4 regions of the Streptomyces chisholmiae genome follow, and region 1 is predicted to be linked to each of the others. Evidence: riboswitches for the same ligand, from Rfam matches in the RefSeq annotation. Region 1 holds a riboswitch; each other region holds the start of a gene.
The links. Region 1 has a riboswitch for cobalamin ahead of metE (5-methyltetrahydropteroyltriglutamate--homocysteine S-methyltransferase). Riboswitches for the same ligand answer to the same signal wherever they lie in the genome.

Region 1 (3,200 bases):
CAGGCCAGGTAGGCCGGCTGGTCGGCGGCCCGCAGCGGCAGCGTCTCGCGCAGCGCCGGCTCGTCCACCTGGATCACCGCGCTGCCGGCCGCCTCCAGGTCGACCACCTCGTCCCGCAGGGCCAGCGCGACCTGCCGCGCCGTCTCGCCCCTGGGCAGGTCGTCCCGGACGAAGGACCAGGCGAGCATCGTGACCGGCCCGGTCAGCATCCCCTTGACCGGCCGCTCGGTGAGCGACTGGGCGTAGCCGGTCCAGGCCACGGTCATCGGCTCCGGCCGGGAGATGTCGCCGGCCAGGATCGGCGGGCGGACGTACCGGGTGCCGTAGGACTGCACCCAGCCGTGCTGGGTGGCCAGGTAGCCGGTCAGCCGCTCGGCGAAGTACTGCACCATGTCGTTGCGTTCCGGCTCGCCGTGCACCAGCACGTCCAGCCCGGCCCGTTCCTGGAAGGCGATGGTCTCCTGGATCTCCCGGCGGACCCGCTCCTGGTAGCCGGCCTCGTCCAGCCGGCCGGCGCGCAGCTCGGCGCGGGCCGCACGCAGCTCGGTGGTCTGCGGGAAGGAGCCGATGGTGGTGGTGGGCAGCGGCGGCAGCCCGAGCCTGGCGCGCTGCGCGGCGGCCCGCTCCGGGTAGGGCGCCGAGCGGCGGGCGTCGGCGGGTACGACGGCCGCGGCCCGGGCCCGGACCGCCGGGTCGTGGGTGATCGGGGAGCCGGCCCGGGAGGCCAGGTCGGCTCGGTTGGCGGCCAGTTGGGCGGCGATCGCGTCGCTGCCCCGGGTCAGTCCGCGGGCCAGGGTGACCAGCTCGGTCACCTTCTGCCGGGCGAACGCCAGCCAGCGCAGGATCTGCGGGTCGATGTCCCGCTCGGCGGCGGCGTCCAGCGGGACGTGCAGCAGCGAGCAGGAGGCGGCCACGTCGACCCGGTCGGCGAGGCCGAGCAGCGTGGCCAGGGTGGCCAACGACCGCTCCAGGTCGTTGATCCACACGTTGCGGCCGTCGACCACGCCGGCGACCAGCCGCTTGCCCGGCAGGCCGCCGGCCGCGGCCAGGTCGTCCAGGTTCCGGGCGGCCGGGCCGGTCAGGTCCAGGGCCAGGCCGTCGACGGGCGCCTTGGCCAGCACCGGCAGCGCCTCGCCGAGCCGGTCGAAGTAGGCGGCGACCAGCAGCCGCGGCCGGTCGGCGCCGGTGCCCAGCACCCGGTAGGCGCGTTCGGCGGCGGCCAGTTCGGCCGGGGTGCGGTCCTGGGTGAGGGCCGGCTCGTCCAGCTGCACCCACTCGGCGCCCCGCGCGCGCAGGTCGGCGAGCACCTCGGCGTAGACCGGCAACAGCCGGTCCAGCAGGCTGAGCGGCTCGAAGTCAGCGGCCACCCCGGGCGCCGGCTTGGCCAGCAGCAGGTAGGTGACGGGGCCGACCAGCACCGGCCTGGCGGTCAGCCCCAGCGCGCGGGCCTCGCCGAACTCGGCGAGCTGCTTGGCCGGGTCGGCGGCGAAGACGGTGTCCGGGCCGAGTTCGGGGACCAGGTAGTGGTAGTTGGTGTCGAACCACTTGGTCATCTCCAGCGGCGCGACCTCCTGGGTGCCGCGCGCCATGGCGAAGTAGCCGGCCAGCGGGTCGGCGGCGTAGGCGGCGCGGTGCCGCTCGGGGATGGCGCCGACCATCACGCTGGTGTCCAGCACGTGGTCGTAGAGCGAGAAGTCGCCGGTGGGGACCTCGTCCAGGCCGGCTTCTGCCAGCTGGCGCCAGGCGTCGGCGCGGAGTTCGGCGGCGGTCGCCAGCAGGGCGTCGGCGGTCAGCCGGCCCTTCCAGTAGCGCTCGATCGCCTTCTTCAGCTGCCGGTCGGAACCCTGGCGGGGATAGCCGTGCACGGTGGCACGGACCGCCGCGGCTGCGGGCTTGGTGGTCAAGGAACTCTCCTTCGCGAGATGTGTCCCGTCGGGTTCGGGGACCGGAAGGAGGCGCGAAGGCGCGGCGACGGCGGTGCTCGGGACGCGCGTCGCCGCACGTCGGACACCGGTCGTCGGTCACGCGACCCGCCCACGAGGCCACCGAACCTCCGCGCGCGACCGTCGCGCGCGGGCAGTGGCAGGTCTTCGGACTCGCGGGCGACCACGCCCCCGGCGGCTCGGAGTCGAGCGCGCGGGGACGCGGACCTACTGGCCGTCGCTTCCCAGACCCGGCCGGGTCCAGTGCGTGTGACGGCGGTCGTTCCCGCTCACCGCTGCGGGGCAGTCCCGGATTCCCACCGGGTTCCCTCTTGCGACGCGCCTGCCTGGCGGGCAGGGCGAACCAGCTGCGTCCGCCACCCTAGCCGCCACCGCCCGTCCTGGCAGGAGCGCCCGCTCCGCGAGATCCGGCGCGCCACCGCGGGGGCCGGGGGCAGGGGTGGGGGATGACCTGGATCAACCACCCGGTCGATGGTGGCCGCCGGGCCGGGCGGCGAGCGTGGTGGACATGAACGTGATCGAGGTGACCGGGCTACGCAAGAGCTACCCGGAGCGGACCGCGGTGGACGGGGTGTCGTTCCAGGTCGGGCGCGGCGAGATCTTCGGGCTGGCCGGCCCCAACGGCGGTGGCAAGACGACCCTGGTGGAGTGCCTCAGCGGGCTGCGCCGGCCGGACGGCGGCACGGTGCGGGTGCTGGGCCACGACCCGTGGCGGGAGCGGTCCGCGCTGCACCAGCGGATCGGCGTCCAGTTGCAGGACAGCCGGCTGCCGGGGGAGCTGCGGGTCGGCGAGGCGCTGCGCCTGTACAGCACCTTCTACCGCGAGCCGGCCGACTGGCGGGAGCTGATGGCCACCTGGGAGCTGACCGACCGGCGGAACACCGCCTTCAACAAGCTGTCCGGCGGCTGGCGGCAGCGGCTGCTGATCGCGCTGGCCCTGGTGGGAAAGCCGGAGCTGGTGGTGTTGGACGAGCTGACCACCGGGCTCGATCCCTATGCCAGGCGCGCCACCTGGGCGATGGTCCGGGAGCTGCGGACGCTGGGCGTGACGGTGGTGCTGGTCAGCCACTTCATGGACGAGGCGGAGGCGCTCTGCGACCGGGTGGCGGTGCTCGGCGCCGGCCGGCTGCTGGCGCTCGGCAGCCCGGCCGAGCTGGTCGCCGAGGCCGGCGCGGACAACCTGGAGGAAGCGTTCCTCGACCTGGTGGAGGAGTACCGCTGATGCGTAGCTTTCTGGCCCTGACCAACGTGGAGTTC
Region 2 (3,200 bases), on a different contig from region 1:
CGCTCGGCGATCCGGGTGGACAGCTCCCGGGCGGCCGGCGAGTCGAACGGCAGCCCCAGCCGGAAGAAGACGTCCTGGAGCCCCATCACGCCCAGGCCCACCGGGCGCCAGCGGGAGTTGGACGTCTCCGCCTGCTCGGTCGGGTAGAAGTTGATGTCCACCACCCGGTCCAGGAAGAGGACGGCGGTGCGGACCGTGGCGTCCAGCGCCGCCCAGTCCATCGTGCCGTCCTCGCCGAGGTGCGCGGCGAGGTTGACCGAGCCCAGGTTGCAGACGGCCGTCTGGTCGTCGTCGGTGACCTCCAGGATCTCGGTGCAGAGGTTCGACGAGTGCACCACGTTGCCGGGCCTGGCGGTCTGGTTGGCGGTGCGGTTGGCGGCGTCCTTGAAGGTCATCCAGCCGTTGCCGGTCTGCGCCAGGGTGCGCATCATCCGGGCGTAGAGCTGCCGCGCCGGCACCTGGCGCTGCGCCAGGCCCTTGGCCTCGGCGGCCCGGTAGGCGGCGTCGAACTCCTCGCCCCACAGGTCGGTCAGCTCCGGCACGTCCGCCGGTGAGAAGAGCGACCAGTCGCCGTCGGCGTCCACCCGGCGCATGAACTCGTCCGGGATCCAGTGCGCCAGGTTCAGGTTGTGGGTGCGCCTGGCCTCCTCGCCGGTGTTGTCGCGGAGTTCGAGGAACTCCTCGATGTCGGCGTGCCAGGTCTCCAGGTAGACACAGGCCGCGCCCTTGCGCCGGCCGCCCTGGTTGACCGCCGCGACCGAGGAGTCCAGCGTGCGCAGGAACGGCACGATGCCGTTGGAGGTGCCGTTGGTGCCCCGGATCAGCGAGCCACGGGCGCGCACCCGGCTGTAGGAGAGGCCGATGCCGCCGGCGTGCTTGGAGAGCCGGGCGATCTGGTGGTAACGCTCGTAGATCGAGTCCAGCTCGTCGGCCGGCGAGTCCAGCAGGTAGCACGAGGACATCTGGGGGTGCTTGGTGCCGGAGTTGAAGAGGGTGGGCGAGGACGGCAGGTAGGCCAGCGAGCTGGTCAGCCGGTACAACTCGGCGACCTGGGCCAGCGCCCGCGCCGAGTCGTCCGGCGCCAGGCCGCAGGCCACCCGCAGCAGGAAGTGCTGTGGCGTCTCGATGACCCGCCGCTCGATGGGGTGGCGCAGCAGGTAACGCGACTGGACGGTGCGCAGCCCGAAGTACTCGAACCGGTCGTCCGCGCCCTCGGCCACGGTGCGGTCCAGCAGCGCGTCCAACTCGGTGGCGTGCGCGCGGACGAACGCCGCCGTGCTGTCCCCGATCAGCCCCTCGCGGTGGCCGACGGCGATGGAGGCGGAGAAGCTCACCGCGCCCTGCCCGGCGGCCTCCGCCCGGATCTCCAGGGTGAGCAACCGGGCCGCCAGCCGGGAGTAGGCGGGCTCCTCGGCGATCAGACCGGCCGCCGCCTCGATGGCCAACTCCCGCAACTCGGCCTCGTCGGAACCGGGATGCCGGCCCCGCTCGACGGCGGCGGCGACCCGCGCGGGATCGGCGGCCGGCAGGTCGGCGGTGAGGTCGGCCAGGGTGCGCGTCAGCGCGGCTGTGGCCGGCTCTGCGGGGGCGGCGGGCGCGATGGTCACTCGGTGCTCTCCCTCGGGTGCGATGCGCTCCGAGGACGGGCCGAGACCGGAAGCGGGCATGGCTGTGCCAGGCATGGCAAACCGCTCCGCGTCCCTCGGCCCAGCCCTCGGGGCTTGGACGTGATCAGCTGTTGGCAGGCACTCGGACTCGTCATGGCAGGCGACAAGCAGGCCATGACACACCGTTGCGGGACAGTTCCGGACTCGCACCGGATTCCCCTGCGGCGACAGCGAGCACGAGCATACATCTTGTGCCGCTGCCAACGAGCAGCCCTATATGTTGTGTTCTCTGTCTCGTTGCGTCGGCAGTTCACCTGCGAACACCCGGGGCGTCGCCGGGGCCCGGCCGGGCCGGCCGCCGGGCCGGACGGGCGTGTGCAGTCGCGACCGACGCCGAGCCGCGACACGCCCAGGACCGGCCGCGCGCGGCGCGGCGCGCCCCCGTCGGCACGGGCCGACGGCGGCCAACTCCGCCGGCTTCGACGCTCGCCCACTCACCTTCATGAGTACCAGTCTGCGCTCCGGCACTGACACTCGGGGCGCCGCCGGGACCGCTTCCGGCCGATGAGAGGATCCTCCCCGGCCGGAGGTCGCGGGCCCGGGCCCGAGCCCGGCGAACACCTGCCTCCGGGCGGTGGGCCGGCCTTGGCGGGAGGGGGATCGTGGGGCGTGCACCGGGGTTGGCCCGCGGGCCGGACGGGCCCGGGCGCCGGGGCGCGGCGGGGAGGCCCGCCCGGACGCCCCATGGGCCGGGTGCGAGGCGGGGCGGCGTCGGAACGGCGAGCGGGGTCGGGCCGGCCGGCCGTGCCGAGCGCCGCCGAAATGGCTCAAACAACTGCCCGACGGGCCGCTGCGGTGTGTACCGGGCGAGGCGGTGGCCGGGGGAGTGGCACGGCGGCGCGGCCGTCGCCGACGGCGGTGGGCGTCGGGAAACGCCGGCCGGGTGGCCGCGGTTCGGCTAAGCGGTCGCTGGCCGCCGCGAGCTGCCCGGGCGGTGCCCGGAGTTCGCCACGGGGGCCGGGGCGCCGGCCGCGACACCGGCCGGGCCGGGCGGCGTTGGTCGCGGGGCGGCACGCCGCCACGCTGGCCGAGACCCGTCGTCCGCCCCGGCCCCGCGCCGAGGCCGGCTAACCGACGCCGCGGGCAGGGACGAGGGCAACGGCCGCGGTAACGGCGACGCCGGCGGCAGCGGCGGTGGTCAGCCGAGGATGCCGGCCCGGCGGGCGGCGACGAGCCACTCGGGGAACTCGGCCATCAACTGGTCGTAGAGCGCCTCGTCGGAGAAGGCCCGCGGGTTGGTGCCGGCGGCGAAGAAGCCCGCGTTGTCCACCACGCGGCGGGTCGGCACCGGGAGTTCGTCCAGCTTGCGGAGGAACGCGAAGTGCTTGGCCGCCGGATCGCCGAAGCCGACGAACTGCCAGAAGATCGGCAGCCGCGCGGCCTCGCAGAGCGCCTTCTCGGCGGCCGACCGGGAGGAGGGGCCGCCGTCCGTCTGGAAGATCACGAAGGCCGGCTCGCTGGCGCCCGAGGCCGTGTAGTGGTCGATCACGGCCCGCATCGCGAGGTGGTAGTTGGTCCGCCCCATGTGCCCGT
Region 3 (3,200 bases), on a different contig from region 1:
GCCGTCCCGCTGGGCGGGCTCGCCTGGTCGGCCGGCGCCGCCGAGGAGGAGACCGCCCGGCCGGCCGCGGTGCCGCTGGAGCAGCTGACGCTGGCCACCGAGCAGGTGGCGACGGGCCTGGCCAGGCCCACCGCGATCACCGCGCCGGACGACGGCAGCGACCGGCTGTTCATCACCGAGAAGCGCGGCACGATCCGGGTCCACGACCCGGCGACCGGCCTGGCCGACGAGCCGCTGGCCGACCTCACCGACGTGGTGACCGGCGCCGGCAACGAGCGTGGCCTGCTCGGCATCGAGGCCGCCCCGGACTTCGCCACCAGCCAGCTGCTGTACGTCGCCTACACCGCCCTGCCGGACGGCGACGTGACGCTGGCCCGCTACGACCTGGCCGCCGGCGACCTGGAGGTGCTGCTGTCCGAGCCGCACCCGCAGACCAACCACAACGGCGGCCAGCTGGCGTTCGGCCCCGACGGGTACCTCTACTGGGGCCTGGGCGACGGCGGCGGCGCGGGCGACCCGGACGGCAACGGGCAGCGCCTGGACACCCTGGCCGGCAGCGTCCTGCGGCTGGACGTCAGCCAGTCCTGCGGTGAACTCGCCTACTGCGTGCCGGCGGACAACCCGTTCGTCGACGAGGCCGGGGCGCGCGGCGAGATCTGGGCCTACGGGCTGCGCAACCCGTGGCGGTTCTCCTTCGACCAGGCCGACGGCTCGCTGTGGATCGGCGATGTCGGCCAGGGCGCCTGGGAGGAGGTCAACCACCTGGCGGCGGACGGCGGCGGGGCCAACCTCGGCTGGGCCTGCCGGGAGGGGTTGGCCGAGTTCGACCCGGGCCAGTGCCGGGAGGGCGCCACGCTGACCGACCCGGTCTTCACCTACGCCACCTCGACCGAGGGCTGCGCGGTGATCGGCGGGCACGTCTACCGGGGCGCCGAGTTCGCCGACCTGGCGGCGGGCACCTATGTGGCCACCGACTACTGCTCCAGCAGCGCGTGGGCGCTGCGCGCGGACGGTTCGGGCGACTACCAGTCCGCGGTGATCGGGGAGTTCCCGACCCAGGTGACCGCGTTCGGGGAGACCGTGGACGGCGAGCTGTACGTGGTCAACGACCTGCCCGGGCAGCTGCACCGGGTGACGTTCGCGGCGGCCGGCGCCGGGTAACCGGCGGGCCGGCGGGGCGCGTTCGGCCCGGTGCGCTCCCTCACGGGGGAGGCGCGCCGGGCCGCTTCCGTCACCCTGGGCCGTCGAACAGGTGCGCCCTGACTGGTCATATGGGCGGGTTTTCTCTACTCTTGAAAAGATTCCGTCAAGGACGGATGGACAACTCAGCGCGTCTGGTGCGGGGGAAGTCCGGTGCGAATCCGGCGCTGACCTGCAACCGTGAGCGGCGTTCCCCCCAGGGGCGCCGCGAGTCGGAACACCCGGCCGTTCGCGTGGTTTCGCTTCTCACTGTCATGGTTCGCAGCGTGGAGCCCACAGCCCCGGCTGGCCGGCCCCCGCCGCTCGCGTCACGCGTGCGCCGGGGTTTTTCGTGCCCGCGCCGGACGCGTCGGGGGTCACGCGTCGGACCTGGGAAAGGTCAGGTCCCCGATGGCACGCCGTTCCGCCGGCGCCGCCGCGCTCGGCGCGCTGCTGACTCTGCTCGCCGCCCTGTTGGGCCCCGTCGGGGCCGCTTCGGCGGCGGCGCCCGCGCCGGCCAGGCCGGCCGCCGGGACGCCCGGCCACTGCCCGGACGCGTCCGGGGTGACCGTGGTGGTGGACTTCCGCGAGCTGGGCGGCGGCCGGGTGGTGCGCTGCGCCCCGGGGCCACAGGCGGACGGGCTGGCCGCGCTGCGCAACGCCGGCTTCGAGGTGACCGGCACCAACCGCTGGGGCGACTCCTTCGTCTGCCGGATCAACGGCCGCCCCGGCGCCGACTCCGAGCCCTGCGTGGACACCCCGCCGGCCACCGCCTACTGGTCGTACTGGCACGCGGACAACGGCGAGAACTGGACCTACAGCCAGCGCGGCGCGACCTACCGCACGCCGGCCGAGGGCACCTTCGAGGGCTGGTCGTTCTCGCTGGACGCGGACGAGGGCTCGGCCCCGCCGCCCGGCGTCGCCGCCCAGCGGCCGGCCGACGGCGGCTCGGGCGGGGCCGACTCCGGTGGCTCGGGCGGCGGCTCGGCCAGCGGCGGCTCGGGCTCCGGCGGCTCGGGGGGTGCGGGGGGCTCCGGCGGCGGCTCGGACGGCGGCGGCGCCGGGAGTGCCGGCGGCTCCGGCGGCGCGGCCACCGGCGGCTCCGGCTCGGGCGGCGCGGACGGCTCAGGCGGCGCGGACGGCGACGGGGGCCGGGCGCCGGAGCGGGACCAGGAGGCGCCGGAGCCGGACGGCGCCGAGGAGAACGCCGAGCCGGGCGACGAACCGACCGACGAGCCCACCGAGGACGCCGACGAGGACCCGGCGGCCGAGGACGGCACCGAGGTCGGGGCGGCGCCCCAGCCCACCGAGGCGGCCGAGTGGTCGGGCAGCGACGAGGAGTTCGCCCGGGAGCAGGCCGCCAGGGACGACTCCGGCGGCCCGTCCACCGGCACCCTGGCGACGTTCGGCCTGCTGGCCGTGCTGCTCGGCGCCGGCGGCCTCACCGCCTGGCGGCGGCGCCGCGCCGCGGCGGGCCCGGCCGGCACGGCCGACGCCGACGAGCGACCGACCGATGACCGGTGACGGGCGTCGGGCTCGCGGCCGGGCGGCTCGCCCGGCCGCTGCCCCGGGCGCTGCACCCGGGCGCCTGGTGGCTGTGGGCGCTCTGCCTGGCCGTGGTCGCCAGCCGCACCACCAACCCGCTGCTGCTGGCCTGCCTGATCGCGGTCGCCGGGCTGGTGGTGGCGCGTCGCCGCGGGGACGCGCCCTGGGCTCTGTCCTTCCGGATGTACCTGGTCTTCGGCGCGGTGATCGTCGCTCTGCGGGTCCTCTTCCGGATCGTCTTCGGCGGCGGGGGCGGCGAGACGGTGCTGCTCACCCTGCCGGAGATCCCGCTGCCCGAAGCGGCGGCCGGCATCCGGCTGTTGGGGCCGGTGGCCGCCGAGGAGGTGCTCGGTGGGGCGTATGACGGGCTGCGCCTGGCGGCCATGGTGATCTGCGTGGGCGCGGCGAACGCGCTGGCCAACCCCAAGCGGCTGCTGAAGACCCTGCCGGGCGCGCTGCACGAGATCGGCACCTCC
Region 4 (3,200 bases), on a different contig from region 1:
CCTCGTGCACCGGCCCGGTGGTGGGCCGGTTGCCGACCACCACGAGGTGGGTGTCGGGGCGTTCGGTGCGCAGCTTGGCGAGCGCCTCGACGAGGTGGACCAGCCCCTTGAGCGGGGCGTCGGCGCTTGAGGTGGTGACGATCCGACCCGGCACCCTGGGCACCGCCGGGTCGGGGTGGAAGACCCGGGTGTCCGCGCCGATCGGCACCACCGCGACGCGGGCCTCGGCCACCCCGAAGTCCTCGACGATCTCCCGTCGTGAGGAGCTGGAGACGGTGAGCACGTGCGGCAGCCGGCGGGCCACCCGGCCCTGCATCCGGGTGAAGCCGTACCAGCGGCGCACCGCGTACCGGCGGCGCCAGCCCTCGGCGGCGGCCAACTCCAGCCGGCGGTCCACGGTGATGGGGTGGTGGATGGTGGTGACCAGCGGCAGGCCGAGCCGCCGGCTGCCCAACAGGCCGTAGCCCAGTGTCTGGTTGTCGTGCACCACGTCGAACTCGTGGCGGCGCGCGGCGAGTTCGCGGCGGGCGCGGAGGGAGAAGGTGAGTGGTTCCGGGAAGCCGCCGGTCCACATGGTGCCGACCTCCAGCAGGTCGATCCAGTCCCGGTACTCGCCGCGCCTCGGGGTGCGGAACGGGTCGGGCTGCCGGTAGAGGTCCAGGCTGGGCAGCCGGCGCAGGGTCACCCCCGGCTCCGGGTCCAGCTCGGGGTAGGGCTGGGCGCCGATCACCTCGACCTGGTGGCCCAGCGCGGCCAGCTCCCGGGAGAGGTGGCGGACATAGACCCCCTGACCGCCGCAGAACGGGTTCCCCTTGTAGCTGAGCAGCGCGATCCTGATCGGGCGATCCGCCCCGGCCTCCGCCGCCACACCCGCTCCCTCGGTCGTTCCGCACTGTCCTCACGCGCCGGCGCGTGCCGGCGCGTGCGTACCTACTCGCGGGTACGCACCCTACTCGCCCGTCGACGGGGGGAATTGCGGCGGGTGGGGCGATTATCACCCTGGCCGGGGGCGGACACCAGGCTGCCCCCCGGTCCGCGGCGCAGGGCGGCGCGGCGGGCGGGGCCCGGCCGGCGGGGGCGAGGACCGGCCAGGGCCGGCGGCCGGGGAAGCCCGGTCGTTCCCCGGCCGGCGCCCCGCCGGTGCCCTGGGCCGCGGGGTCAGCGCCGGCCGACGGTGGCCGAATCCAGGCCGTTAGAGTGACCCCCATCAGTTCACTCACGAGCGGGGGAAGCCGGTGCGAATCCGGCGCTGACCCGCAGCCGTGATCGCGACGCCCGTGGGCGCCCGCGTGAGCCGGAACGCCCGCCCGTGAAAGGCACTGGCTTCGGTCGCCGCCCGGCGACCGGCACCGTCGAGGAGTACGGCGTCGCGCCCGGTGCCGCTTGGCGCTGCGCGCGCCATGGCGGTCAACGCGCCGGCGGCCGGCACAGCGAAAGGCTTCCGCGTGTTCTTCCCCCGTAGCTCGGTCAGGGGCGCGCCGCACGGCGCGGCGCCCGACGCCGCCGACGCGCGCGCCCGGGCGCGGCGCCCGGCGTTCGCGCTGCCGACGGCCGTCGCGCTCGGCGCGCTGGCCGTCGGCGTGGCGGCGGCGCCGGCCGCGGTCGCCGACGAGACGGCACCGGTGCCGGCCGAGGCCCCCGACGGCCTCTTCGGCGACGCCGACCCGCAGTACGACGGCGTGTGGCGGCAGTCCTACGCGCTGCTGGCCCAGCACGCCGTGGGCCACGACACGGCGCCGGAGGCCGTCGACTGGCTGGTCCAGCAGCAGTGCGCGGACGGCTCGTTCCTCCCCTTCCGGGCCGACCCGGCCGAGCCCTGCGCCGACGTGACCGCGGCCGACTCCAACGCCACCGCGCTGGCCGTCCAGGCGCTCGCCGCCGTGGGCGGGCACCAGGACACGGTGGACGCCGGGGTGTCCTGGCTGGCCGGGGTGCAGAACGAGGACGGCGGCTGGGGCTTCAACCCGGGCGCCGCCAGCGACGCGAACTCCACCGCCGTGGTGGTCGGCGCCCTCGTGGCGACCGGCGCCGACCCGGCCGAGACCCGGCGGGACGGCAACTCGCCGTACAGCGCGCTCGGCACCCTGCAACTCGGCTGCGACGCGGCGGAGGACGAGCGCGGCGCCTTCGCCTGGCAGCCGGACCCGGAGTCGGGCGAGCTGTTCGCCAGCGACATGGCCACCGTGGACGCGGTGCTCGCCGCCTACGGCAGCGGGCTGCTGGTGGACCCGGAGACGCCACAGGCGCCGGTGACCCCGCTGGACTGCGCCGGCTCGACGGACGAGGGCGAGAGCACGGACGAGGGTGAGGGTGAGGAGGGCCGGGACGGCGCGGCCGACGGCACCGCCGCCCCCGACGAGGAGCCGAGCCCGCAGGCCCGGGCCGGGTCGGCCGGCGCCGCCCAGCTGGTCGAGGTGCTGGCGGACGGTGACGACCACCTGGTCTCCACGCCCCCGGGCGGGGAGCCGCAGCCCGACTTCGCCAGCACGGCGCGGTCGGTGCTGGCGCTGGCGGCCGGCGGTCACCGGGAGGAGGCCGAGGCGCCGCTGGAGTGGCTGCGCGCGCACCACACCGAGTGGGCCGACTACGCCCAGAACCCGACGGCGCTGGGCCTGCTGGTGCTGGCGGCGCACGCGACCGGCGGTTCGGCCGAGGACTTCGGCGGCACCGACCTGGTGGCCCAGCTCGGCCAGTTGGGCCCGGCGGCGGCCGACCAGAACGGCGCGGGCGAGGACGCCTCGGACGACGGCGGATCGAGCCCGGTGCCGTGGATCATCGGCGGCGGTCTGGTGATCGGCATCGGCATCGGCGCCCTGCTGAGCTTCCGCCGCCGTCCGGAGACGGACGCGGAGACGGGCCAGGAGGCGGACACCGACACCGACGCGGGCCCGGCGGACGGGCCGGCGGACGGCGCGGCGGCGGCCGGCGGCGAAGCGGCCGGGAACGGGGCCGCCGGTGGCACGGCGACGGCCGGCGGGGCCGCCGAGGCGGCGGACGCCGACGGTGACGCCGGGGCCGGCGGCGGGGCCGGGGCAGGCGATGGCGCCGACGCCGACGTTAGGACGGCGGCCGGCGAGGCAACCAGCGGCAAGGGCGCGGCCGATCAGACGACCGACGCCGAGGACGGGCGCGGCACGGACGCGGCCGGCCGGGAGGCCGGCGAGCGGCGGCCTGACCAGCCGTGAGTGACGGTCGGGCAG

Region 2: linked by a shared signal. The riboswitch ahead of RM844_RS04810 (ribonucleoside-diphosphate reductase subunit alpha) and the one ahead of metE (5-methyltetrahydropteroyltriglutamate--homocysteine S-methyltransferase) in region 1 are both predicted to bind cobalamin.
Region 3: linked by a shared signal. The riboswitch ahead of RM844_RS09215 (hypothetical protein) and the one ahead of metE (5-methyltetrahydropteroyltriglutamate--homocysteine S-methyltransferase) in region 1 are both predicted to bind cobalamin.
Region 4: linked by a shared signal. The riboswitch ahead of RM844_RS10635 (prenyltransferase/squalene oxidase repeat-containing protein) and the one ahead of metE (5-methyltetrahydropteroyltriglutamate--homocysteine S-methyltransferase) in region 1 are both predicted to bind cobalamin.

The regions. Positions count from the first base shown of each region.
Region 1 is NZ_JAVREO010000009.1:262,315-265,514, reverse strand. Features, by position in the region: gene metE (5-methyltetrahydropteroyltriglutamate--homocysteine S-methyltransferase) at 1-1,904, opposite strand, end outside; cobalamin riboswitch at 2,081-2,289, opposite strand; gene RM844_RS17290 (ABC transporter ATP-binding protein) at 2,452-3,165, shown strand; gene RM844_RS17285 (ABC transporter permease) at 3,165-3,200, shown strand, end outside.
Region 2 is NZ_JAVREO010000002.1:432,091-435,290, forward strand. Features, by position in the region: gene RM844_RS04810 (ribonucleoside-diphosphate reductase subunit alpha) at 1-1,607, opposite strand, end outside; cobalamin riboswitch at 1,724-1,887, opposite strand; gene RM844_RS04815 (vWA domain-containing protein) at 2,806-3,200, opposite strand, start outside.
Region 3 is NZ_JAVREO010000004.1:399,931-403,130, reverse strand. Features, by position in the region: gene RM844_RS09220 (PQQ-dependent sugar dehydrogenase) at 1-1,161, shown strand, start outside; cobalamin riboswitch at 1,282-1,443, shown strand; gene RM844_RS09215 (hypothetical protein) at 1,591-2,703, shown strand; gene RM844_RS09210 (CbiQ family ECF transporter T component) at 2,700-3,200, shown strand, end outside.
Region 4 is NZ_JAVREO010000005.1:231,891-235,090, forward strand. Features, by position in the region: gene RM844_RS10630 (glycosyltransferase family 4 protein) at 1-868, opposite strand, end outside; cobalamin riboswitch at 1,192-1,325, shown strand; gene RM844_RS10635 (prenyltransferase/squalene oxidase repeat-containing protein) at 1,446-3,185, shown strand.